3 regions of the Pseudonocardia sp. P1 genome follow, and region 1 is predicted to be linked to each of the others. Evidence: predicted binding sites of a transcription regulator. Region 1 holds the regulator's gene; each other region holds the start of a gene.
What was found. The regulator LexA, encoded in region 1, represses DNA repair genes until DNA is damaged. The targets are predictions, from matches to a motif close to CGAACACGTGTTCG.
Positions count from the first base shown of each region.

Region 2: the regulator LexA is predicted to act here: its motif matches at 4,835-4,848, upstream of recN (DNA repair protein RecN).
Region 3: the regulator LexA is predicted to act here: its motif matches at 2,873-2,886, upstream of dnaB (replicative DNA helicase).

Region 1 covers NZ_ADUJ02000001.1:1,934,643-1,942,382, reverse strand. The annotation lists gene miaA (tRNA (adenosine(37)-N6)-dimethylallyltransferase MiaA) at 1-17, shown strand, start outside; gene dapF (diaminopimelate epimerase) at 14-886, shown strand; gene hflX (GTPase HflX) at 942-2,444, shown strand; gene PP1_RS08465 (hypothetical protein) at 2,522-3,655, shown strand; gene lexA (transcriptional repressor LexA) at 3,681-4,415, opposite strand; gene PP1_RS08455 (hypothetical protein) at 4,624-4,956, shown strand; gene PP1_RS08450 (hypothetical protein) at 5,133-5,771, shown strand; gene nrdR (transcriptional regulator NrdR) at 6,105-6,593, shown strand; gene PP1_RS08440 (vitamin B12-dependent ribonucleotide reductase) at 6,761-7,740, shown strand, end outside.
Region 2 covers NZ_ADUJ02000001.1:993,271-1,001,010, forward strand. The annotation lists gene PP1_RS04100 (CTP synthase) at 1-689, opposite strand, end outside; gene PP1_RS04105 (copper transporter) at 714-1,631, opposite strand; gene steA (putative cytokinetic ring protein SteA) at 1,628-2,803, opposite strand; gene recN (DNA repair protein RecN) at 2,934-4,778, opposite strand; gene PP1_RS04120 (NAD kinase) at 4,879-5,790, opposite strand; gene PP1_RS04125 (TlyA family RNA methyltransferase) at 5,787-6,611, opposite strand; gene PP1_RS04130 (hypothetical protein) at 6,614-6,820, opposite strand; gene PP1_RS04135 (HAD hydrolase-like protein) at 7,087-7,740, opposite strand, start outside.
Region 3 covers NZ_ADUJ02000001.1:3,717,880-3,725,619, forward strand. The annotation lists gene PP1_RS17000 (deoxyribonuclease IV) at 1-421, opposite strand, end outside; gene rpsF (30S ribosomal protein S6) at 657-971, shown strand; gene PP1_RS17010 (single-stranded DNA-binding protein) at 985-1,542, shown strand; gene rpsR (30S ribosomal protein S18) at 1,597-1,833, shown strand; gene rplI (50S ribosomal protein L9) at 1,848-2,294, shown strand; gene dnaB (replicative DNA helicase) at 2,917-4,329, shown strand; gene PP1_RS17030 (DUF3040 domain-containing protein) at 4,391-4,732, opposite strand; gene PP1_RS17035 (dTDP-4-dehydrorhamnose 3,5-epimerase family protein) at 4,890-5,408, opposite strand; gene PP1_RS17040 (class I SAM-dependent methyltransferase) at 5,645-6,775, shown strand; gene PP1_RS17045 (BlaI/MecI/CopY family transcriptional regulator) at 6,829-7,191, shown strand; gene PP1_RS17050 (SDR family oxidoreductase) at 7,207-7,740, opposite strand, start outside.

The sequences.
Region 1 (7,740 bases):
GTACCCTGGTGGCATGAGCGGCGGGATCGAGTTCACCAAGGGCCACGGCACCCGGAACGACTTCGTCGTGCTGCCCGATCCCGACGCCGCGCTCGACCTGACCCCGGAACGGGTCGCGGCGCTCTGCGACCGCCACGGCGGCATCGGCGCCGACGGCGTCCTGCGCGTCGTGCGCTGGGCGAAGCTGGCCGGGGACGAGTCGGTGCCCGAGCCGGTCCCCGGCGTCGAGTGGTTCATGGACTACCGCAACGCCGACGGCTCGGTCGCCGAGATGTGCGGCAACGGGGTGCGGGTGTTCGCCCGCTACCTGCACGAGCGCGGCTGGGCGCCCGGCGGCGGTCCCGTCGGCACCCGGGCCGGGGTGCGGACCGCGACGCTGTCCGGCGACACCGTGTCGGTCGACATGGGCCCGGTCGCGATCGGTCCGGCCTCGGTCGCGACGACCGGTGGCGCCCGGTTCGACGGCATCGCCCTCGACGTCGGCAACCCGCACCTGGCCTGCGTCACCGCCACCGACCCGGACGCGCTGGACCTCACCGGGGCACCGGCCGTCGACCCGGAGGTGTTCCCTCGCGGCGTCAACGTCGAGTTCGTGACCCCGCTGGACGGCCCGGCCGACGGCGGGCGCGTCCGGATGCGGGTGCACGAGCGGGGCGTAGGGGAGACCCTGGCGTGCGGCACCGGGACCGTCGCGGCCGTCGTCGCCGCGCTGCGCGCCGCCGGGCACCCGGCCGGTGACGTGCACGTCGACACCCCCGGCGGCCGGCTCCGGGTGACCGTCGGGGCGGGCGACGACGCGGCCACCGGCACGACGGTGCTGCACGGCCCCGCCGTCCTGCTCGCGACCGGCGAGATCGACCGCACCTGGTGGGACCGGCCCGCCTGACCGGCGCGAATCCGGGCGGACACACGCCCGCCGACGTGGAACACTGGACGGCACGATGACTGAAGCCCACACCGCCGCCGTGCCGTCCACGTCCGCAGGGTCCGCCGTCCCGTCGGCGGGCGAGCTGGACCTCGAGGAGCGCTCGTCGCTCCGCCGGATCCACGGCCTCTCCACCGAGCTCACCGACATCACCGAGGTCGAGTACCGGCGGCTCCAGCTCGAACGGGTCGTGCTGGTCGGGGTGTGGACCGAGGGCAGCGCCGAGCAGGCCGACGCCTCGCTCGCCGAGCTCGCCCGCCTCGCCGAGACCGCGGGGTCCGAGGTCCTCGACGGACTCGTGCAGCGCCGCTCGACGCCGGATCCGGCGACCTTCATCGGCTCCGGCAAGGTCGACGAGCTGTCCACGGTGGTCCGCGCGACCGGCGCCGACACCGTGATCTGCGACGGCGAGCTCTCACCCGGCCAGCTCCGCCAGCTGGAGGAGCGGCTCAAGGTCAAGGTGATCGACCGGACCGCGCTGATCCTCGACATCTTCGCCCAGCACGCCCGCTCCCGGGACGGCAAGGCGCAGGTCGAGCTGGCCCAGCTGTCCTACCTGCTCCCGCGCCTGCGCGGCTGGGGTGAGGCGCTGTCCCGTCAGGTCGGTGGCCGGGCCGCAGGCGGTGTCGGCATCGGTGGGCGTGGCCCGGGTGAGACGAAGATCGAGCTGGACCGCCGCCGGATCCGGGCGCGCATGTCGAAGCTGCGCCGCGAGATCGGGGCGATGCGCCAGGTCCGCGAGACCCAGCGCGGGAACCGCACCCGCAACGAGGTCCCGTCGGTCGCGATCGTCGGCTACACCAACGCCGGAAAGTCCAGCCTCCTCAACCAGCTGACCGACGCCGGGGTCCTGGTCCAGGACTCGCTGTTCGCGACGCTGGACCCGACGACGCGCCGCTCCGAGACGCCCGACGGCCGCGCCTACACCCTCACCGACACGGTCGGTTTCGTGCGGCACCTGCCGCACCAGCTCGTCGAGGCGTTCCGCTCGACGCTGGAGGAGGCGGCCCGGGCGGACCTGCTGGTGCACGTCGTCGACGGCTCCGACCCGCTGCCCGACGACCAGATCGCCGCGGTCCGGCAGGTCCTCGTGGAGATCGGCGAGGAGCAGGGCGGCACCATGCCGCGCGAGCTCCTGGTGATCAACAAGGTCGACGCCGCCGGTGACCTCGCACTGGCCCGGCTGCGGCACGCCCAGCCGGAGGCGGTGTTCGTCTCCGCGCACGACGGCAGCGGCATCGGGAAGCTCCGCGACCGGATCGCGGAGCTGCTCCCGCGCCCCGAGTACGAGGTCGACCTGCTGCTGCCCTACACCGAGGGTGCGCTCGTGGCCCGGCTCCACGACGAGGGCGAGGTACTCGCCGAGGAGCACACCGGTGAGGGCACCCGGGTCCGCGCCCGGGTCGGCCCGGAGCTCGGCACCGCGGTGCTCCCGTACGCCGTCGGCGGGACCGCGACGGTGCCCGCGGACACCGATCCTGCGGGCACCGACCTGCCCGCGACGGCGGCAGGGCACTGAGCCCGAGGGGCCCCCGCACGTCCCGGCCCCGCACGTCCCGGCCCTGCATGTCCCGGCCCCGGCGGAGCAGGATCCGTGTGGGGCCGGTCGCCGTCGCGCTCGGGATCGTCCTCGGCATCAGCGGTGCCGGAGCCGGCGGGGTGACGGCGGCGCACGCCGCGCCGGACGCGGTCCCGGGGGCCCCGCCACGGACCGGGGCCGCACCCGGGCCGGCAGCGCCGCGTCCGGTCTGCACGGCCGAGGACCCGCGGGCCGCCGAGCTCTCCGGGCTGGTCGCCGAGGGCCCACCGGGAGCGGGCCCGGTGCGGTACCGGGCGATCGTCGACGGCGGCGGAACCGGCGAGGTCCTCACGCTCGACCCGGTGACCTGCGCGGTCACCGAGATCCGGGACACCGGTGTCCGGGTCACCGACGTCGAGGACCTCGGTGCGACACCCGACGGGACCCTCTGGCTCGCCGACATCGGCGACAACCGCGGCGACCGCGGCACGGTGCGCCTGGTCGAGCTGCCGGTGTCCGGGCCCGCGCGGGCGCACGACCTCGTCTACCCGGACGGGCCGCGCGACGCCGAGGCGATCCTCCTCGCCGACGACGGGACCCCGCTGATCGTCGCGAAGACCACCGGCGCGGCCGGGGTGTACCGGCCCGCCGGCCCGCTCGACGGCGGCGCCACACCGGTCACGCTGGACCGGGTCGGCGAGGTGGTCCTCCCGTACTCCGCCACGTCCGGCGGCCCGCTCGGCGCCACCGGGACCCGGACGGTCACCGGGGGAGCGGTCGGCCCTCCCGGCGCCGACGGTGGCCGGGTCGCCGCGCTGCGGACCTACACCGACGCGTGGGTGTTCCCGCTGCGCCCGCCACCGGACGGCCGGGTCTCCGCGGACGCGCTCGTCGAGGCCCTGCGCGCAGCGCCGCTGCCGGTGCCGCTGCCGGACGAGGCCCAGGGGGAGGCGGTGGCCCTCGACGGCCGCGGGACGCTGCACTCCGGCTCGGAGGCCCGCGGGCTCTCGCCGGCGGGCGTCCGGGCCGTGCCCGGCGTGGCGACGGCCGCGACCGCCGCGGCGGCCCCCGTGGTCGCGCAACCGGCGGAGGTGCCCCGCACCGGGTCGTTCCCGCCGTGGCTGCCCGCCGTCGCCGGGGCCGGGGTGCTCGGGGTGTTGCTGCTGGCCGGGATCGGCGCGATGGTCCTGCACGGCCGCCGGCGGAGCTGATCCGCCGACGGCCCGGTCCCGCGCCTCAGAGCCGGCGCATGACCGCGACGACCCGGCCCAGGATCGACGCGTCGTCCCCCGGGATCGGGTCGTACGCCTCGTTCGCCGGCATCAGCCAGATGTGCCCGTCCTTGCGGCGGAACGTCTTCACCGTCGCCTCGCCGTCGATCATCGCGGCCACGACCTCGCCCTGCTCGGCGACCGGCTGCTGCCGGACGACGACCCAGTCCCCGTCGGTGATCGCGGCGTCGACCATCGAGTCGCCCTTGACGTTGAGCAGGAACAACGTGCCCTCGCCGACGATCTCCCGCGGGAGCGGGAACACGTCCTGCACGGCCTGCTCGGCGAGGATCGGCCCGCCCGCTGCGATGTCACCGAGCAGCGGCACGAAGGCCGGTGCCGGGCGCTCGGACCGGACCGCCTCGGTGTCCGCGTCGGCGCCGTCGCCCGCCGCGGCCTGCTCCGGGCTCCGGACGTCGACCGCCCGGGTCCGGTTCGGGTCCCGGCGGAGGAAGCCCTTCCGCTCCAGGGTCCGCAGCTGGTGGTGCACCGAGGAGGTGGAGGTCAGCCCCACCGCGTCCCCGATCTCGCGCACGCTCGGCGGGTACCCGTACCGGTCCACCCAGTCCCGGATCACCGACAGGACCTTCCGCTGCCGCGGGGTCAGCCCACGGGTGTCGGCCGGGGGCTCGGGGAACTCCCGGACGTCCGCGGATCCCGGCCCGGCGGGCGCACCGCCTCCGGACTCGTCCGCTGCCATCGCATTCGCCTCCTCGAGGATCTACCGGCACGAACACTAGCCAAGTCCGGGCCGTCCGCCAAACATGCGTTCGAAGTTCGTGCCGGGCGTGTCGTGGATTCCGTCGGACCCCGGTGGTAGAACATCGCACAGGCGTTCGATCGAACATCGATTCGACGACTTCGGTCCGGCGCCCGTGCAGCGCCGGAGACCGGGAGGGGTGGAGATCGTGAGCGCGACGACGGAGGTGCGGGTGGTCCCCGGCGGTGTCCGCCCGCCGGTCACCGCGGAGCTGGTTCGGGCGGCGCCGCTCGCGGTGCCGCCGCCGCCGTGTGGGACGACGGTCCGGGTGTCCTCCGCGACGCCTGCGGCGGTCCGGATGCCGCCGGGTGCGCGCTCGGCGGGGTCGGCGGGTGCGCCCTCCGTGCTGCACCGGGCGGTCGCCGCCGTGGGCGTGCTGGTCGCCTCCGCCACGGCGGTCGTCGGGCTGGGCCTGCTGGCCGAGGTCGCCACCGCCGGCGTCGTCCCGGTCGCTCCGGCGGCCGTGTCCACGGGTCGCTGACCCGCCGGCGTCGGCGGGCCCGCGGGCGCCCGCCGGCGGCCCCCCGTTTCTGCCGGGGGCCGGTGCTACACAGCTCGTACACCCGTTCGACCGGGCTCGGGGAAGGGCCGGTCGGGGGTGAGCAGGGCGCGCGGCCGGGTGTGGCCGGGCGCCGACGGCGAGGAGCAGGAGGAGCCATGCGAGAGCTCGACGTGCGTGACGTGGCGCGGGGGACCCGCGAGACGGCGCGGGGAACGCGCTCCGCCGGACCGCGTGAGCGCAGGCGCCCGGTCCGGCCGGTCTGCGCGGGCGGGGGCCGCTCCACGGCGGCGCTGCGCGACGCCGACCCCGTCGAGGGCCGGGCGGTGCCGGTGGCCGAGGGCGTCCGCCGGCTGTCGGCGGCCGAGCGTGCCGCGCTCCGCTGGGCCGGCATCGAGCGGGCCGAGGGCGGCCACGACCGTCCGGAGCGCACTGGGCGCCGCACCGTCCACGGTGTGCCGGTCGTCCCGGGCGCGGCACCGGCGTGGCGGACGGCGGGGGTCCCCGGGCGTGACCGGCGGCCGGTGGCGGCGGACCCGTCGTCCGTGCCCGCGCCGCGTACGGTCCGTCCGCTGCACCGCCGGTGCGTCGCCCCGGCGCGTCGCCGGACGCGGCAGGCGCAGGCGCACACGCGGGGCTCCCGGCTGCTGGCCGGGGTGGCGGTCGCGCTGTGCGCGGCAACCGCCGTCCTGGTGCTCGGGCTGCTGGGTGACGCGGCCGCCGGGTGGAACGCCGGCGGCGCGACGGCCCCCGCGAGCCCGGCGGGGCCGGTCGTGACGGCGGCGACCGGACGCTGACCGGTGGCCGCCGGGCGCGACACACCGGCGTGTCGCGGAACCGGGTGGCCGTCCGGCGCGGTCGTTCCGGGGCGACGGACGGCGGACGGCGCCGGCGTGCACGACCTGATCAGGGCGTATGCATCCGTTCATGATCGGTTGCTGTCGGCGGGGGCCGGGAGCCGGTGTGCGAGGCTTCGGGTCCCGATCGGGCGAAGCTCGGCGCCGCGCCGCCCCTGGGATGGCGCACCCCTAGATGTAGGGGTTACATTGGTGTCGTTCTCCCACGGGTTGGGGAACAGGTCATCGCGGAGAGTCTCCGGTAGGTCGCGGGAGAAAGAGGGTGGGTACGTCGTGCGTTGCCCCTTCTGCCGCCACCCGGACTCGCGGGTGATCGATTCCCGGACCGCCGACGACGGGACGTGTACCCGCCGTCGCCGGTCCTGCACCGCGTGCGGTCGCCGGTTCACCACGGTCGAGGAGACCGTGCTCGCCGTCGTCAAGCGCAGCGGGGTGAGCGAGCCCTTCAGCCGCCAGAAGGTGGTCGGAGGGGTTCGGCGGGCGTGTCAGGGCCGGCCGGTCGACGAGGACGACCTGCAGCAGCTCGCCCACAGGGTCGAGGAGACGGTGCGTGCCCGCGGGGCGGCCGAGATTCCCAGCCACGAGGTGGGGCTGGCGATCCTCGGACCGTTGCGCGATCTCGACGAGGTCGCGTACCTGCGGTTCGCGAGCGTCTACCGGTCCTTCTCCTCCATCGAGGACTTCGAGAAGGAGATCGCCGATCTGCGTACGGCGGCTGCCGGGGAAGCAGCCGACGACGCGGCCGGCAACCGGGACGGCTGAACCGGGCGACCGATCGGACCGGTGCGGGCACCAGGGGGCGCGCACACCGGCACCGCGGGAGCCACGTCGGCAGGACCGGAAGGGGGACGGTGCACGGCACCGTCCGGGGAACGCCCGCGCACCCCAGCGCGCGGGCGGGCAGAGGACGTCGGATGCGGAGGCAGTTCATGACCGAGACCGTCGGGGGCCCGACGACAGGCACCGGGAGCGAGAGCACGAACGGCGCGGGGGAGGCCCCGAAGGCCGCCCGCGGCCGGGGCAAGGCCGGCGCGAAGCGCCGTGGCCTGACCGTGCCGCGCGTCTTCACCACCGAGGGCGTCCACCCGTACGAGCAGGTCGAGTGGGAGCGCCGGGACGTCGTCATGACGAACTGGCGTGACGGCACGGTCAACTTCGAGCAGCGCGGCGTGGAGTTCCCGTCGTCCTGGTCGGTGAACGCCACCAACATCGTCACGAGCAAGTACTTCCGCGGTGCGGTCGGCTCCGAGACGCGGGAGTCCAGCCTCAAGCAGCTCGTCGAGCGCGTCGTCGGGACCTACCGGCGGGCCGGGGTCGAGAACGGCTACTTCGCCACGGACGCCGACGCCGAGGTGTTCGACCACGAGCTGACCTGGATGCTGATCCACCAGGTGTTCAGCTTCAACTCGCCGGTGTGGTTCAACGTCGGCACGCCCAGCCCGCAGCAGGTCAGCGCCTGCTTCATCCTGTCGGTCGACGACACGATGGAGTCGATCCTGAACTGGTACCGGGAGGAGGGCCTGATCTTCAAGGGCGGCTCCGGTGCCGGTCTGAACCTCTCCCGCATCCGGTCGTCGAAGGAGCTGCTGTCCTCCGGCGGCACCGCGTCGGGCCCGGTCTCCTTCATGCGCGGTGCGGACGCCTCCGCCGGGACGATCAAGTCCGGGGGCGCGACCCGCCGGGCGGCGAAGATGGTCGTCCTCGACGTCGACCACCCCGACGTCGAGGAGTTCGTCGAGACCAAGGCCAAGGAGGAGGCCAAGGTCCGCGTGCTGCGCGACGCCGGCTTCGACATGGACCTCGGCGGTTCCGACATCACCTCGGTGCAGTACCAGAACGCCAACAACTCGATCCGGGTCTCCGACGAGTTCATGCGCGCCGTCGAGGAGGACACCGAGTTCGGCCTGCG
Region 2 (7,740 bases), 940 kb from region 1:
TTCATCGCCCCCGGGATCTCCCGGTCGGCCCGGAGCACGAGCGCGTCCGGCTGGATACCGATGTTGCGCAGCGCGGCGACGGAGTGCTGGGTCGGCTTCGTCTTCAGCTCGCCCGACGGCGCCAGGTACGGCACCAGCGAGACGTGCAGGAAGAAGCAGTTGTCCCGGCCGACCTCGTGCCGCACCTGGCGGGCGGCCTCGACGAACGGCAGCGACTCGATGTCGCCGATGGTGCCGCCGACCTCGGTGATCACGACGTCCGGCGCGATGCCCTCCGCGTCGGGCTCCGCCATCGCGAGGACGCGGTCCTTGATCTCGTTCGTGATGTGCGGGATGACCTGCACGGTGTCGCCCAGGTACTCGCCGCGGCGCTCCTTGGCGATCACCTCGGAGTACACCTGGCCGGTGGTGACGTTGGCCCGGCCCTGCAGGTCGCGATCCAGGAAGCGCTCGTAATGACCGACGTCGAGGTCGGTCTCCGCACCGTCCTCGGTCACGAAGACCTCGCCGTGCTGGAACGGGTTCATCGTTCCGGGATCGACGTTGAGGTACGGGTCGAGCTTCTGCATGGTGACGCGGAGCCCGCGAGCGGTGAGCAGTTGGCCCAGGCTCGAAGCGGTGAGGCCCTTACCCAGCGAGGATGCGACCCCACCGGTGACGAACAGATGACGGGTGGCGCGAGTCTGCACGGAGCTTCAGCCTACCGATCGCGCTCAGAGGGTCGGAACCGGGCCCGTGGAACCCGCGCCGGAGCCGTACTGACCGGCCCGTCCGGCGTTGCGCTCGGCGAGCGCGAGGACGGTCGCGACCCGGCCTGCCGAGGTGCCGACGCCGTCGACGGTCGACGGTCCGGGTCCCTGGCCGGCCTCCGCGCGGACGGCCCCCACGGCCGACGACGGGCCGGCGTCCCGTCCGGCGAGCACCGCCCCGGCGCCGCGGCGGTCCAGCTCGTCGGCGAGCCCGGCGGCGGTCGCCGCGGACCCCGCGGCGTCGACACCGCCGAACGCGCCGCCGGTGACGACGACGGCGAGCCGCCCGGCGGACAGCTCCCCCTCCGGCGTCTCGGCGAAGCCACCCCCGGCGAGCCCGGCGACGACCGCACCGGCCTGCTGCGGGTCCGGCGCGGCCCCGCCCTGCGGGGCGAGCAACGCGGAGCCGAGCAGGCCACCGGCGAGCGCTCCGGCGTCCGACGACGCCGGCAGCTGCGCCCCGGCGGGCAGCAGCCGCGCGGACAGGTCCCGCAGCTGGTCGGCGCGGGCCGGGTCGGTGACCGCCGGGGTGAGCACGACCTCGCCCGCGACGCTCCCGCCGGCGGTGGTGATCAGCTCGGCGACAGCGCGCGTGTCGGCCGGGTCGGCCCCGAGCGCGACGACGGTGACGGGCACCCCGGCGAGCTTCTCCCTGACCAGCCCGGGCGCGGTGCGCGCGGTGAACTCGTCGCTCGCCCGCTGCTGCGCCGCGAGCGTGTCCCGCTCGGTGCGCAGCTGGTCGATCTCACCGGTGCCGGTGGTCGACGCGACCGTGCTCGCGATCCGCTGCGGCAGCCCGACGGTCGCGACGGCGACCCCGGCGGCCAGTGCCAGCACGAAGACGGCGACCAGGGCGATCCGGTGGTAGCGCCGCGAGATCACGCCGGGAACCAGGACCGCACGGTCTCGACCAGCCCACCGGCCCATTCCAGCACCGCGGGCCCGGCGCCGGAGACGAGCACCGCCACCACGACGGCGACGAGTGCCGCGGCGATCAGCAGGAGCAGCGGCGCGAACGACGTCCGGCTCCGGTACATCTGCGCGATCATCTCGCCGTCGACGACCGACCCGCCTGCCTGCAGCCGGGTCAGGAACGTCGACGCGTTGCTGCCGGACCGGCCGCGGTCGAGGAACTCCGCCATCGACGCCGACAGCCCCACGGTGACGATCATGCTGGCGCCACGGTGGTGCGCCAGCAGCAGCGCGAGGTCCTCCGGGTTGGCCATCGACGGGAAGGTGACCGCACTCGCGCCGAGGTCCTGCACGCGGTGCAGACCGGGGGCGTGCCCGTCCGGGAAGGCCGGCACGACGACGTCGGCCCCGCTGGTCAGCGCCTGGTTCGACACCTCCGACGGGTCGGCGACGATCAGGTCGGGCCGGTACTTCGCGTTGACCAGCGCGTCCGCACCGGCACCGACGCCGACCAGCACCGGCCGGTACTCCTTGATGTAGGCCCGCAGCCGCTTCAGCACCCCCGCGTACTCGAAACCGGCGGCGACGACGAGCACGGGGCGCCCGTCGAGCGCGATGTCGATCTCCGGGACCCCGTGGCCGTCGAGGAGCAGGGACCGCTCACGGCGCATGAACTCGGTGGTGTTCGCGGCGAACGCCTCGAGCTGGTGGGTGAGCCCCTGCTTGGCCTCGTCGAGGGCGTCGGCGACGGTGTCCTCGGTCTGTTCGCGGCCCTCGCCGAGCGGCTGCTCCCCCGAGTACAGGACTCCCTCGTGGAGCCGGACCTTCGCGCCGTCCTTGACCGAACGCATGATCTCGGTGCCGCAGTCGTCGACGAGCGGGACCCCGGCCTCCACCAGCACCTGGGGGCCCAGGTTCGGGAACCGGCCGGAGATCGACGGCGACGCGTTGACGACCGCCGCGACCCGCGCGGCCACCAGTGCGTCGGCGGTGGCGCGGTCGAGGTCGACCTGGTCGAGGACGACGATGTCACCGGGCCGGAGCCGGCGCAGCAGGGCTTCGGTACGACGGTCGGTGCGGGCCGGGCCGGTCAGCCCCGGCAGCTCCGGTCGCGTTCGGTGCAGCAGGCCGGACAGCTTCATGGCGGGCACTGTGACACCCGGGAGGCCCGGGACGGTGCAGGCACGCCGCAGCGTGACCACAGTGTCACCGCCCGAGGCACGACGCCAGCCCCCCGACGGGACACCCTGTCGCGACGGCGACGCGGGACCCTCACCCGGCCTGTGCGACCTTCCGGCGCCGGGTGCCGCTCCCGCCGCGTGTCGCGCCGGCCCGCCGCGACCGGGCCTGGGCCAGGTCCGCCGGCTGCTCGGCGGCGCGGTCGGCCTGCCGGTGCGCGGTGGCCGCGGCGAGCAGCTCCTCGGCGTGCGCGCGCCCGGTGTCGGTGTCGTCCATCCCGGCGAGCATGCGGGCCAGCTCCTGGGTCCGCTCCTCCTCGGACAGCCGCGTCACGCTGGAGCGGGTGACACCCTCCTCACCGGAGGCCTTGTGCACCACGAGGTGCCGGTCGGCGTAGGCCGCGACCTGCGGCAGGTGTGTCACGACGATCACCTGGTGGCGGGCGGCCAGCCGCGCGAGGCGACGCCCGATCTCGACCGCGGCCCGGCCACCGACGCCGGCGTCGACCTCGTCGAAGACCATCGTCGGCACCGGGTCGGAACCGGCCAGTGCGACCTCGAGGGCGAGCATCACCCGGGAGAGCTCACCGCCGGAGGCGCCCTTGTGCAGCGGCTGCGCGCTCGCCCCGGCGTGCGGGACCAGGCGGATCTCCACCTCGTCGACCCCGCCGCTGCCGGCGTGGCACTCGCGTCCGCCGACGACGAGGGACGGCCCCCCGTCACCGGCGGGCCGGGGCGCGACACCGACCTGCAGCTGCGCGTCCTTCATGGCCAGCCCGGCGAGTTCGGCGGTCGTCGCCTCGGCGAGCCGCCCGGCCGCCTCGGTGCGTGCCGCGGTGACCTCGGCGGCGTGGCCGGCCAGGTCGCGGGCCAGCTCGTCGCGGCGGCGGGCCAGGTCGGCGAGCGCCTCGTCGGAGGTATCCAGCCCGGCGAGCCGGTCGCGCGCCGTCGCGGCCCAGTCCAGGACACCGTCGGTGTCGGCCGCGTACTTGCGGGTGAGCGACTTCAGCTCGGCCTGCCGGGCGAGCACCTGGGACAGGCGCTCCGGGTCGGCGTCGAGCCCGTCGAGGTAGACCGACACCTCGGCGGCCGCATCGGCCAGCACGGCGATCGCCTCGGCCAGGCGCGGCCCCAGCCCGGCCAGCGCGGGATCGTCGCTGCCCTCGGCCAGTCCCTTGGCCTGCCCCGCGAGGCCGACCGCCCCGGGGGTCTCGCCGTCGTCGGAGCCGGACAGCGCCATCCGGGTCCCCTCCGCGGCGGAGCGCAGGTCGTCGGCCTCCACCATCCGGCGGGCCTGGTCGACGAGCGCACGGTCCTCACCGGGCTGCGGGTCGACGGAGTCGATCTCGGCGAGGCCGTGCCGCAGCATGTCGGCCTCCTGGGCGAGCCGGCGCGCGTTGTCGCGGCGCTCGGCCAGCTCGGTGACGACCTCCAGCCACTCGGCGCGCACCGCGCGGTAGGCGGCGAGGGGCGTCGCGACCGGGTCACCGGCGAAGCGGTCGAGCAACGCGCGCTGGTCCGAGCCGCGCAGCAGGCGGAGCTGGTCGTTCTGCCCGTGCACGGCGAGCTGGGCCTCGGCGAGACGGCCGAGCACGCCGTTCGGCACCGACCGGCCACCCAGATGCGCGCGGGACCCCCCGTCGGCGGAGACGGTGCGGGCGGCGATCAGCGTGCCGTCGTCGTCCGCCTCGGCGCCGACCTCCTCGGCCAGCGCGAGCGCACCGGGGGACGCCGTGAACCGCCCCTCCACGACGGCCCGCCGCGCGCCCGCGGACACCCGCGACGACTCGGCGCGACCTCCACCGAGCAGGTTCAGCCCCGTCACCGCCATGGTCTTACCGGCCCCTGTCTCGCCGGTGAGCACGGTCAGGCCCGGGTCGAGCTCCAGGGTCGCGTCGTCGATCACGCCGAGTCCCTGGATCCGCATCTCGGACAACATGCGGGCGACCATACGTTCGAAGACCGACGGGCACCATGCTCGACGCGCCACGAGACCGAACGGATGTTCGCGCGGTCGGCTCCGTGCGCCGAACGGTCGATCAGGTGTTCGATCCCCGGCCGCGCCAGCCGCGGACGGGGAGATCGAACTTCCGGACCAGGCGGTCGGCGAACGGCTGCGCGGCGAGCCGCACCATCCGGACCGGCTCGGTCGCCCGGCTGAGCTCGACCCGGGAGCCGGGCGGCACCGAGACGGTGCGACGGCCGTCGCAGTCGAGGACCGCCGACGGGCCGTCGGCGGACACCTCGATCGCCACCGCGCTGTCCGGTGCGATGACCATCGGCCGGGCGAACAGGGCGTGCGCGTTGCTGGGGACGACGAGCAGCGCCTGCACCTGCGGCCAGATCAGCGGCCCGCCCGCGGAGAAGGCGTAGGCGGTCGACCCGGTCGGGGTCGAGCAGAGCACCCCGTCGCACCCGAACGACGACACCGGCCGGCCGTCGACCTCCAGGACGACCTCCAGGATCCGCCCGCGGGTGTTCTTCTCGACGACGGCCTCGTTCAACGCCCAGGTGCGGCCCAGGACGGTGCCGTTCGACCGGACGACGGCCTCGAGCGTGGTGCGTTCCTCCACCTCGTAGTCGCCGGCGGCGAGCTTCTCCAGGGCCTCGTCGAGGGTGTCCTCCTCGGCCTCGGCGAGGAATCCGACGTGCCCGAGGTTGACGCCGAGCAGCGGCACCCCGGCCGGGCGGGCGAGATCGGCGGCGCGCAGCAGCGTGCCGTCGCCGCCCAGGACGAGCACCGCCTCGGCACCGCGGGCGCACTCCGGACTGCCCGGGACCTGCACCGGGGTGAAGTCCTCCGGCACGTCGGGATCGGCGCCCAGCTCCGCCCACTCGTCGGCGAGCACCCGGACCCGCAGCCCGAGCCGGGCGAGCTCGTTCATGACGTTCAGCGCGGTCTTGCGGTTCGCCGGACGCCCGGTGTGCAGGACGAGCAGGATCTCCCTCATGCCGGCCCTCCCGCGACGGCACCGGCCAGCAGCGGCTCCAGGTCGGGCGCGGTCGTGGCCCCGCCGGCGCCCGGGCGGTGCAGGTGCAGGAAGTACTCGACGTTGCCGGAGGGCCCCGGCAGCGGGCTGGCCGTCGCGTCGAGCACGACCAGACCCAGGTCGACGGCCGTGGCCGCGACCTCGCGCAGCGTCTCGGTCCGCAGCTCCGGGCTGCGCACGACGCCGCCGGACCCGAGCCGCTGCTTCCCCACCTCGAACTGGGGCTTGACCATCGGCAGCAGATCGCCGCCGGGCGCGGTGCAGGCGGTCAGTGCGGGCAGGACGGTGCGCAGCGAGATGAAGGAGAGGTCGGCGACGGTCAGGTCCACCGGACCCCCGATCGCGTCCGGCTCGAGCGCGCGCACGTTGGTGCGGTCGTGCACGTGGACGCGCTCCTCGGACTGCAGCCGCCACACCAGCTGGCCGTATCCGACGTCGGCGGCGACCACCTCGCGCGCACCGCGGGTGAGCAGCACGTCGGTGAACCCCCCGGTGGAGGCGCCGGCGTCGAGGCAGCGGAGACCGGCGGGGTCGACGCCGGTGAACGCGTCGAGGGCGCCGAGCAGCTTCTTCGCGCCGCGTGAGGCCCACTCGGGTTCGCCGTCGTCGTCCGGGCGGACGACGACGGGCGCGTCCCGGTCGACGACGGTGGCGGCCTTCCCGGCGGGCATGCCGTTGACCGAGACGCGGCCGGCGGCGATCAGCTCCGCGGCCTGGCCGCGGGAGCGGGCGAGCCGGCGCCGGACCAGCTCGGCGTCCAGGCGGGATCGGGTGGGCGCCACCCTCAGCCCCGCTCCGACCCGGCGGTGAGCGCCCGGCCGAGCGCCGAGTGCACCCGCTCGAACGCCTCCGGGTGCTCGGACACCGGGCGCTCGGCGAGGGAGTCGAGGCCGGCGACGGCCTCGTCGACGTCGGCGCGCAGGTCGGCGACCGGACGCTGCTCCGGCGGACGCGGGTCACCCGGGCGCGGGCCGGGTGTGGGGACGCTCATCGATGATCTCCGGGGACGGGGGACTCGTCGTCACGGTAGCCGACCCCACCGACGGCCGGACGCGACGGCCGACCCGACGGACAGGTCGCGGTCACCGGTGCGCCGGACGGCCTCGGGCGCACCGGCATCCGGTCGCCGCGGCGGCACCGCCCGTGGATCACCGGGCCGCGTCGGCCCGCCCATCGAGCCGCCCGTCGAGGGGTCGCCGGGGCGGTCGTCAGACCACCACTCGTGGCCGGTCCTCGGGCCGACCGTCGATCCGCTCGTCAGTCCGCTCGTCGGTCCGCTCGCCGGTCTGCGAGGCCCAGTTCGTGCAGCACGCCCGCGGCCACGTCTCCGGAGGCGGTGACCCGGTGCGTGCCGTGCTCCCATGCGGCGGCGCAGAGCACCCGGAGCGCGTCCACGACGGGCTCGTCGCCGTGGCCGTCACCGGACAGCACGAGGGCATCGCCGTCGATCTCGGCCCGCCAGCCGTCCCGGGCGCCGGGCACGAGCTCGTCCGGGTGCCGGGTGAGCGCAGCCAGATCGGCCCCGATGTAGGTCGGACGCAGTGCGGGAGGCGCGGCGAGCAGGTCGGCGGCACCGCTGACGCCGGTGAGGACCATCAGCGACGGCGCACCGAGGGCGTTCGCGCCCTCGATGTCGGTGTCGAGCCGGTCGCCGAGCACCAGCGGCCGGTCGGCGTCGCCCTGCCCCTCGCGGAGCAGGCGCGCGCCCGGCTTGCCGGCGACGGCCGGTTCCACACCGGAGGCGTTCCGCACGACCTGCACCATCGAGCCGTTCCCCGGCAGGGGGCCGCGCTCGGTCGGGAGCGTGAGGTCGACGTTCGTCGCGACCCAGAGCGCTCCCGCCCGGATCGCGAGGACGGCCTCGGTCAGCTGCCGCCATCCGGTGTCCGGCGAGTGCCCCTGGACGACGGC
Region 3 (7,740 bases), 1.8 Mb from region 1:
TGTCCCCGCCGGCGGTGTTCTCGATCAGGACGGGTACGTCGAACCCGTGCTCACCGGCCTGGCGCTCCACGAACTTGCGCCAGTTGTCGACGCCGGTGGCCGGGTCGTCGTCCTTCGTGACGTGGCCGCCGTGCACGACCAGGCCGAACGCGCCGACCTCGGCCGCACCCGCCAGGTGCTGCTGGACGATCTTGCGGGAGGGGATGCGGATCCGGTTGTTCGTCGACGCGACGTTCGCGGTGTAGGGCGCGTGCACGACCACCGCGACCTCGGAGGCCGCCAGCTCCGCCGCGCGCGGGTGCGGTGGCGGTTTCTTCCAGCCCTGAGGATCGGACAGGAAGAGCTGGATCACCTCGGCGCCCACCTCGCCGGCCTCGGCCAGCGGGTCCTCGGCGTCCCGGACGTGTGCTCCGATCTGCATGCGGGCAACGGTAGCGAGGCCCCCCGACAGCGGGCGCCCGCCGCCCCGGGGACCCGGGAGCGGTGTACCCGCAGGTCGGGGCCCGGACGGGCGTTGGTAACCTTTCCCGGCTCTCCTGCAGTGTCGTCGCCGCGACGTCGTCGCGGATCGAGAACTGTCGGGGGGCACTGAGAACCTCCTGTCACGGCCGTCGGGGTCGTGACCGTCACGAGTCCATAGGAGGTGAGTGGTTCTCATGCGTCATTACGAGGTCATGGTCATCCTCGACGGCAGCCTGGACGAGCGCACTGTGCAGCCGTCCCTGGAGCAGTTCCTCACCGTCGTGAAGAGCGACGGCGGATCGATCGAGAAGATCGAGGTCTGGGGCAAGCGCCGGCTGGCCTACGAGATCAAGAAGCAGGGCGAGGCCATCTACGCGGTCGTCGAGATCGCCGCGGAGCCGGCCACCGTCGCCGAGCTGGACCGCCAGCTGGGCCTGAACGAGTCCGTGCTGCGCACCAAGGTGCTGCGCAAGGACGTCACCCGCACGCCGGCGCCCGCCGCCGGCTGAGAGAGGGGCAGTCATGGCCGGCGAGACCGTGATCACCGTCGTGGGCAACCTGACGGCGGATCCCGAGCTGCGGTTCACCCCCTCCGGCGCCGCGGTCGCCAACTTCACCGTCGCGTCCACACCGCGCACCTTCGACCGCCAGTCCGGCGAGTGGAAGGACGGGGAGGCGCTGTTCCTGCGCTGCAACATCTGGCGGCAGGCGGCGGAGAACGTCGCCGAGTCGCTGACCCGCGGTGCGCGGGTCGTGGTGCAGGGGCGTCTCCGCCAGCGGTCCTTCGAGACCCGCGAGGGTGAGAAGCGCACCGTCGTGGAGATGGAGGTCGACGAGGTCGGCCCCTCGCTCCGCTACGCGACCGCCAAGGTCAACAAGGTCAGCCGGGGCGGAGGCTCCGGTGGCTTCGGTGGCGGCGGCGGTGGTGGCGGCTACGACGGCGGTGGCGGCGGATTCGGCGGCGGCCAGCAAGGCGGCGGCGGGTCCGGTGGAGGCAACTCCGGCGGCTATGACGACCCCTGGGGTTCGGCCCCGCCCGCGGGCAGCGGAGCGGCGTCCGACGACGAGCCCCCCTTCTGATCCACGTTCGCATCCCGCCCGTCACGGGCGGTGGACTACTCCAGGAGCACCACCATGGCCAAGGCCATCGTGCGCAAGCCGAAGAAGAAGGTCTGCGCTTTCTGCAAGGACAAGGCCCAGCCGATCGACTACAAGGACACCGGTCTGCTGCGGAAGTTCATCTCCGACCGGGGCAAGATCCGCGCCCGCCGTGTGACCGGCAACTGCCGGCAGCACCAGCGTGACGTCGCCGTCGCGGTCAAGAACTCCCGCGAGGTGGCCCTGCTGCCCTACACCTCGACCGCTCGCTGAGGAAGGGGAGACACGTGAAGCTCATCCTCAACGCCGACGTCCCGAACCTGGGCGCCCCGGGTGACATCGTCGAGGTCAAGGACGGCTACGGCCGTAACTACCTGCTGCCGCGCAAGCTCGCGGTCGTCGCCACCCGTGGCGCCGAGAAGCAGGTCGAGCAGATCCGCCGGGCCCAGAAGACCCGCGAGATCCGCGACCTGGGCCACGCCCAGCAGGTCGACTCGCAGCTGAAGAACCTGAACGTCACCGTGCCGGCCAAGGCCGGCGCCAGCGGTCGTCTGTTCGGTTCGGTCACGCCGGCTGCCGTCGTCGACGCGGTGAAGACCGCGGGCGGCCCGGCGCTGGACAAGCGGACGGTCGACGTCCCGGGTCACATCAAGACCCTGGGCAAGCACCAGGTGCAGGTCCGCCTGCACCCGGAGGTCACCACCGAGCTGCCGATCGCGGTCGTCGCCGGCTGATCTGTGGCCGTGGTCACTCGGCCACGCAACGTAGTGAGGGCGGTGCCCGGAGCCTGTGCTCCGGGCACCGCCCTTTCTCGTCGGTACCGATCGGGGCCGCGGTCTCGCCCTCCGGAGTCCTACGTGGACTGCGACACCCTGTCGAGTGAATGGGGCGGGATCCGTTGTCACGCAGGCGACACGCCGCAGGGTGACGCCCCGGTCGTCGGACGGGGTTGTGGACGCGACGGACGGTGAGCGGTGCCCCGGGGAGTCCGACACGCCCACGAGAGGTCTGCGCCGACACGCCAGAGCAAAGTTGTCCACACCCGTCCCCATGCCTCTGACCTGCTGTTCCGGCACGAATCCGGCTGTTGTCCCCAACATGTCCACAGCACGGTCCCGGGATGGGCGGTGTTGGTGCACAGTTCATCCCCAAGTCGATCACCAGACCGGTTCGCGCGCGGTGCCCGCACCGACCTAGCCTCGGTCGTACCGGCCCGGCGAGGGGCCGTGCGCGAGCCGCGCACGGACGTCGCCGTGAGAGCCGGAGATCGCGGGAGATCAGCGCGGGCGACACCCATCCGTCGCTCGCGCATCGAACGTGTGTTCGTTAAGCTGTTCACCGGGGGTGACGCTGCGTATGGCTCTGACCGACGACCGTCCTGCCGGGCGGCCTCGGGCCGTCCGTGACGGCGAGGCCGGTGGCTCCGGTGAAGGCGGCAACGGCACCTTCGACCGTCAGCCCCCACAGGACCTCACCGCGGAACAGTCCGTGCTCGGCGGCATGCTGCTGAGCAAGGACGCGATCGCCGACGTGGTCGAGGTGCTGCGCCCGGAGGACTTCTACCGGCCCGCGCACCAGACCGTCTACGAGACGATCCTGGACCTCTACGGCCGTGGTGAGCCGGCCGACGCGGTGACCGTGTCGGCGGAGCTGCAGCGGCGCGGCGAGCTCGTGCGGCTGGGTGGGGCGCCGTACCTGCACACCCTGATCGCGACCGTGCCGACCGCGGCGAACGCGGCGTACTACGCCGAGATCGTCGGGGAGAAGGCGATCCTGCGGCGGCTGGTCGAGGCCGGCACCCGGATCGTGCAGCTCGGCTACCACGGCAACGAGGGCGGTGAGGTCGAGGAGGTCGTCGACCGGGCACAGGCCGCGGTCTACGAGGTCACCGAGCGCACCACCACCGAGGACTACACGGTGCTGGAGGAGCTCCTCCAGCCCACGATGGACGAGATCGACGCGATCGCCTCCCAGGGCGGGATGGCCGCGGGCGTGCCGACCGGGTTCGCCGATCTCGACGCCGTGACCAACGGCCTGCACCCGGGGCAGATGGTCGTCGTCGCGGCCCGTCCGGGTCTGGGCAAGTCGACCCTCGGCCTGGACTTCGCCCGGTCGTGCTCCATCAAGAACGGCATGACCAGTGCGTTCTTCTCGCTGGAGATGAGCAAGTCCGAGATCGTGATGCGTCTGCTCTCGGCGGAGGCGCGGATCCGGCTGGCCGACATGCGTGCGGGCCGGATGTCCGACGAGGACTGGACGCGGATGGCGCGGCGGATGTCGGAGATCTCCGAGGCGCCCCTCTACATCGACGACTCACCGAACCTGACGCTGATGGAGATCCGGGCCAAGGCGCGCCGGATGAAGCAGCGCAACGACCTCAAGCTGATCATCCTGGACTACCTGCAGCTGATGACCTCGGGCCGCAAGGTCGAGTCGCGTCAGCAGGAGGTGTCCGAGTTCTCGCGTCAGATCAAGCTGATCGCGAAGGAGCTCGAGGTGCCGGTGGTCGCGATGAGCCAGCTGAACCGTGGTCCCGAGCAGCGCACGGACAAGCGGCCGATGCTGTCGGACCTGCGTGAGTCCGGTTCGATCGAGCAGGACGCCGACATGGTGGTCCTGCTGCACCGGCCCGACGCGTTCGAACAGGACGATCCGCGCGCCGGCGAGGCGGACCTGATCCTGGCCAAGCACCGTAACGGCCCGACCACGACGATCACGGTGGCCCACCAGCTGCACTACAGCCGGTTCTCCGACCTGGCGCACGGCTGAGCCGCGCCGGGCGGCGGTCCCGCCCGCGAGAGGCGGGGCCCGGCGGGCTCGGCGGGGACGGTCAGGCCGTACCGGGCTGGGCCCGCGGGCCCGTCGTCGCGGCGACACCCAGGGACAGGGCTGCCAGCACGATGCCGGCGATCACGACCGGCACGCTGACCGCGACGGCGCCCACCAGCAGCACCAGCAGGGAGAGACCCAGCAGGGTCGAGGGGAGCGGGCCCGAGCGGTGCACGGAGCGGCCGCCGCCGTTGCCGGAGAGGCCGCTCAGCAGCCCACCCGGCCCGATCGGTACGCGGCCTGCTGCCGCCAGTGCGGCGAAACGCCGCACCAGGCGCGGGTCGGTCAGTCGCAGCTGCACCTCGATCTCGTGCAGCCGACGGCGCTCACGGTCGCTGAGCACTGCAACACCCCTCTTAGGGTCTCGGACGGCACACCACGTGCCGGCGGAACGCCAGGGGCGTCGTCGATCCGGGCTGATGCGACAGTACGTGACCGAATCGTGATCTTCGGCGCGGGGGCGGCGGCGTCACACGTGCCGCGGCTCACCCGCGGCCGGCTCACCAGAGCGAGACGCGGTCGTGACGGGGGCCGGCCGGGGCGCCGAGCCGGGTGCAGAGCCCGGCCCAGGAACGGTCGTCGGCCGGGGTCCGCACCGGGCGCGGACGCAGCCAGCGGATCTTCAGGTCGGGGTCGTCGGGGTCGACCTCGAGCCGGTCCCGGCGGGACGGCCGGGTGGCCGTCCGGATCTCGACCAGTGTGTTGCCGGTGACCGCCTGCACGCCGTAGAGGCAGCCCGGCGGGACCAGCAGGGTGCGCGGGCCGTCGAGCAACGCGACGGCGAGCCGTCCGAAGGTCTCGGCCGCCGGCCGGGTGTCGATCACGACGGCGTAGCCGGACCCGCGCGGGACGCCGAGGAGGACGGCGCCGTCGGGGTGGCCGTGCAGCCCGTGCACGGCGCCGTCGGCGGGACGCCGCCGACGACGGACGGTGAACGCTCCCGGGTCGACGGCCGCACCCGGGCCGCCACCGGGTGCCGTGGCGTCGAGCAGCAGCGCACCCGGCACCACGGTCGTCACCACCTGCACCTGTTGCTCCCGTCGTCGTGGCCGCCCGCCGCGCGCCGGGCGCGGTGCGATCGATCTCGCGTACCGGTGACGACAACGAGTGATCGGGTCCTCGGTGACGCTCCGCGAGACTTCACTACTCCGAACGGGTGCGCAGAGCCCGCTCAGTGCCGACTACTACTATCCCGGATAGTTGATCGCCGGGCCGGCGGTCGTGACCGTGGTCGGGAGGGTGTGTGCCGGACCGGATGCGCTGTCGCTCCTGCCGCGGTGAGCAGGGTGGGATCGTCCTGGACCTGGGCGAACAGCCCCCGTGGGACAGCATGCCGCCGGCCGCCACGCCGCTGCCCGATCCCGTATCGCCGTTGCGGATGTGGCTGTGCCGTTCCTGCGGACTGGCTCAGCTCGAGGCCGGTGCGGACGTGGGCGAGGAGATTCTCGGCGTCGAACCGCGGGCGGTCGCCGAGCAGAGCGACCGCGCCGTGGAGCGGCTGGTCCGGGAGGGACTGGTCCGGCCGGGCGATCGGGTCGTCGAGTACGGCAGCCCGCACGGCGAGTCGTGGCTGCCGCGCCTGACGGGGCGCGGGATGACGGACGCCGGGCACGCCGCCCCGCCGGGTACCGCCGACCTCGTCGTCGACTTCTACGGGCTGCTGCACGAGCCCGACCAGGACGCCGCGTTGCGCCGCCGGGCCGGGGTGCTCGCGCCGGGTGGGACGCTCGCCCTGCAGCTGCTGTCGCTGGGCACCGTCCTGCGTGACGGCCAGTGGTACGACCTGCGGCACGGCCACTACGCGTACTGGTCGCTGCCCGCGCTGGACACCGCGCTGCGCCGGTACGGCCTGGCCGTGCACCGGGCGTGGCGGTACCCGCTGTCCGGCGGGACGCTCCTGGTGACGGCCCGGGCCGGTGCGACGCCGGACACCGGGACCCGGCGCCTGCTCCGCGAGGAGGACGAGCAGGGCGTCACCACCCCGGGCGGGCTCGCCGGGCTGCAGCGGTCCGCCGACCGGGCCCACGACCTGTGGGGATGGCTGGACGCGGAGCGGCGGGCCGGGCGCACCGTGGCCGCGTACGGCGCCGCGTCGAGGGCGGTGCCGGTGATGTGTCACGCGGGGCTGGACGCCGGCCTGCTGGCCGCCGTCGGCGACGCCTCGCCCACCAAGCAGGGCCGCCGGATGCCCGGCACCGACATCCCGATCGTGTCCCCCGCGGAGCTGGCCGCACTGCGCCCGGACCGGGTCGTGCTCTTCCTGGCCGAGCTCGCCGACGAGGTGCGTGCGGCGCTGCCGGAGATCGAGGCGGCCGGCGGTCGCTGGGTCGTCCTCGATCCGGTCCCGCGGCTGGTCAGGCCCGTCCCGGGGGCGTTCGCCGGCTGATCCCGACCGGGGGAGCATGGGGGGTTGCGGCTACCCTGTGTCCGGGAGGCGGGATGCGGGGTCGACTGGGTGAGCTCGAGGCCGTCGTGATGGACGTGCTGTGGTCCGGCGACGAGCCGCTCCGCGTCCGTGACGTCCGGCTGCGCCTGGCCCCGGAGCGTCCGCTCGCGTACACCACGGTGATGACCGTGCTCGACAACCTGCACCGCAAGGGCTGGGTGCGCCGCGAGCTCGACGGCCGTGCCTACCTCTACCGCCCCGCGGCCAGCCGCGAGGAGGAGACCGCGCGGGCACTGCGGGACCTGCTCGACACCGGCGGTGACACCGAGGCCGTCCTGATGCACTTCGCGCGCTCGGTCTCCGAGCGGGAGTCCGCCGTCCTGCGTGACGCCCTGGCCGGCCCGGACCGGGGCTGATCCGGGCGGCGGCCCTCAGGCGGCGCGGTCCGGGCGCCGGGCCCGGGAGCGCAGCCAGGCCGGCCGCCTGCTCGCGGGGACGTCGCCGTCGTCACCGGAACGTTCGGCGGTCCGGGTGATGTTGCGGACCATCCCGCCGAACACGATCCCGTGGAACGGGGCCACCGACCACCAGTACAGGTAGCCGGGGAGCCCGTGCGGGATGAAGACGGCCCGCTGGTGGTAGGTGGAGCCGCCGTCGCGCGGGGTCACCGACATGTCCAGCCACGCCTGTCCGGGCACCTTCATCTCGGCGCGCAGCCGCAGGAGCCCCTCCTGTGGTCCGAGATCGCTGCCGGGCGAGCGGCTCCCACCCGGCTCGACCAGCCGCTCGACCCGCCACCAGTCCAGGGCGTCGCCGGTGTGCAGGTCGTCCGGGTCGCGCCGGCCGCGGGACAGCCCGACCCCTCCGACGGCCCGGTCCATCCAGCCGCGCACCGACCAGGCCAGCGGGAACGAGTACCAGCCCCGCTCGCCCCCGATGCCCTCGATGACCGTCCACAAGCGCTC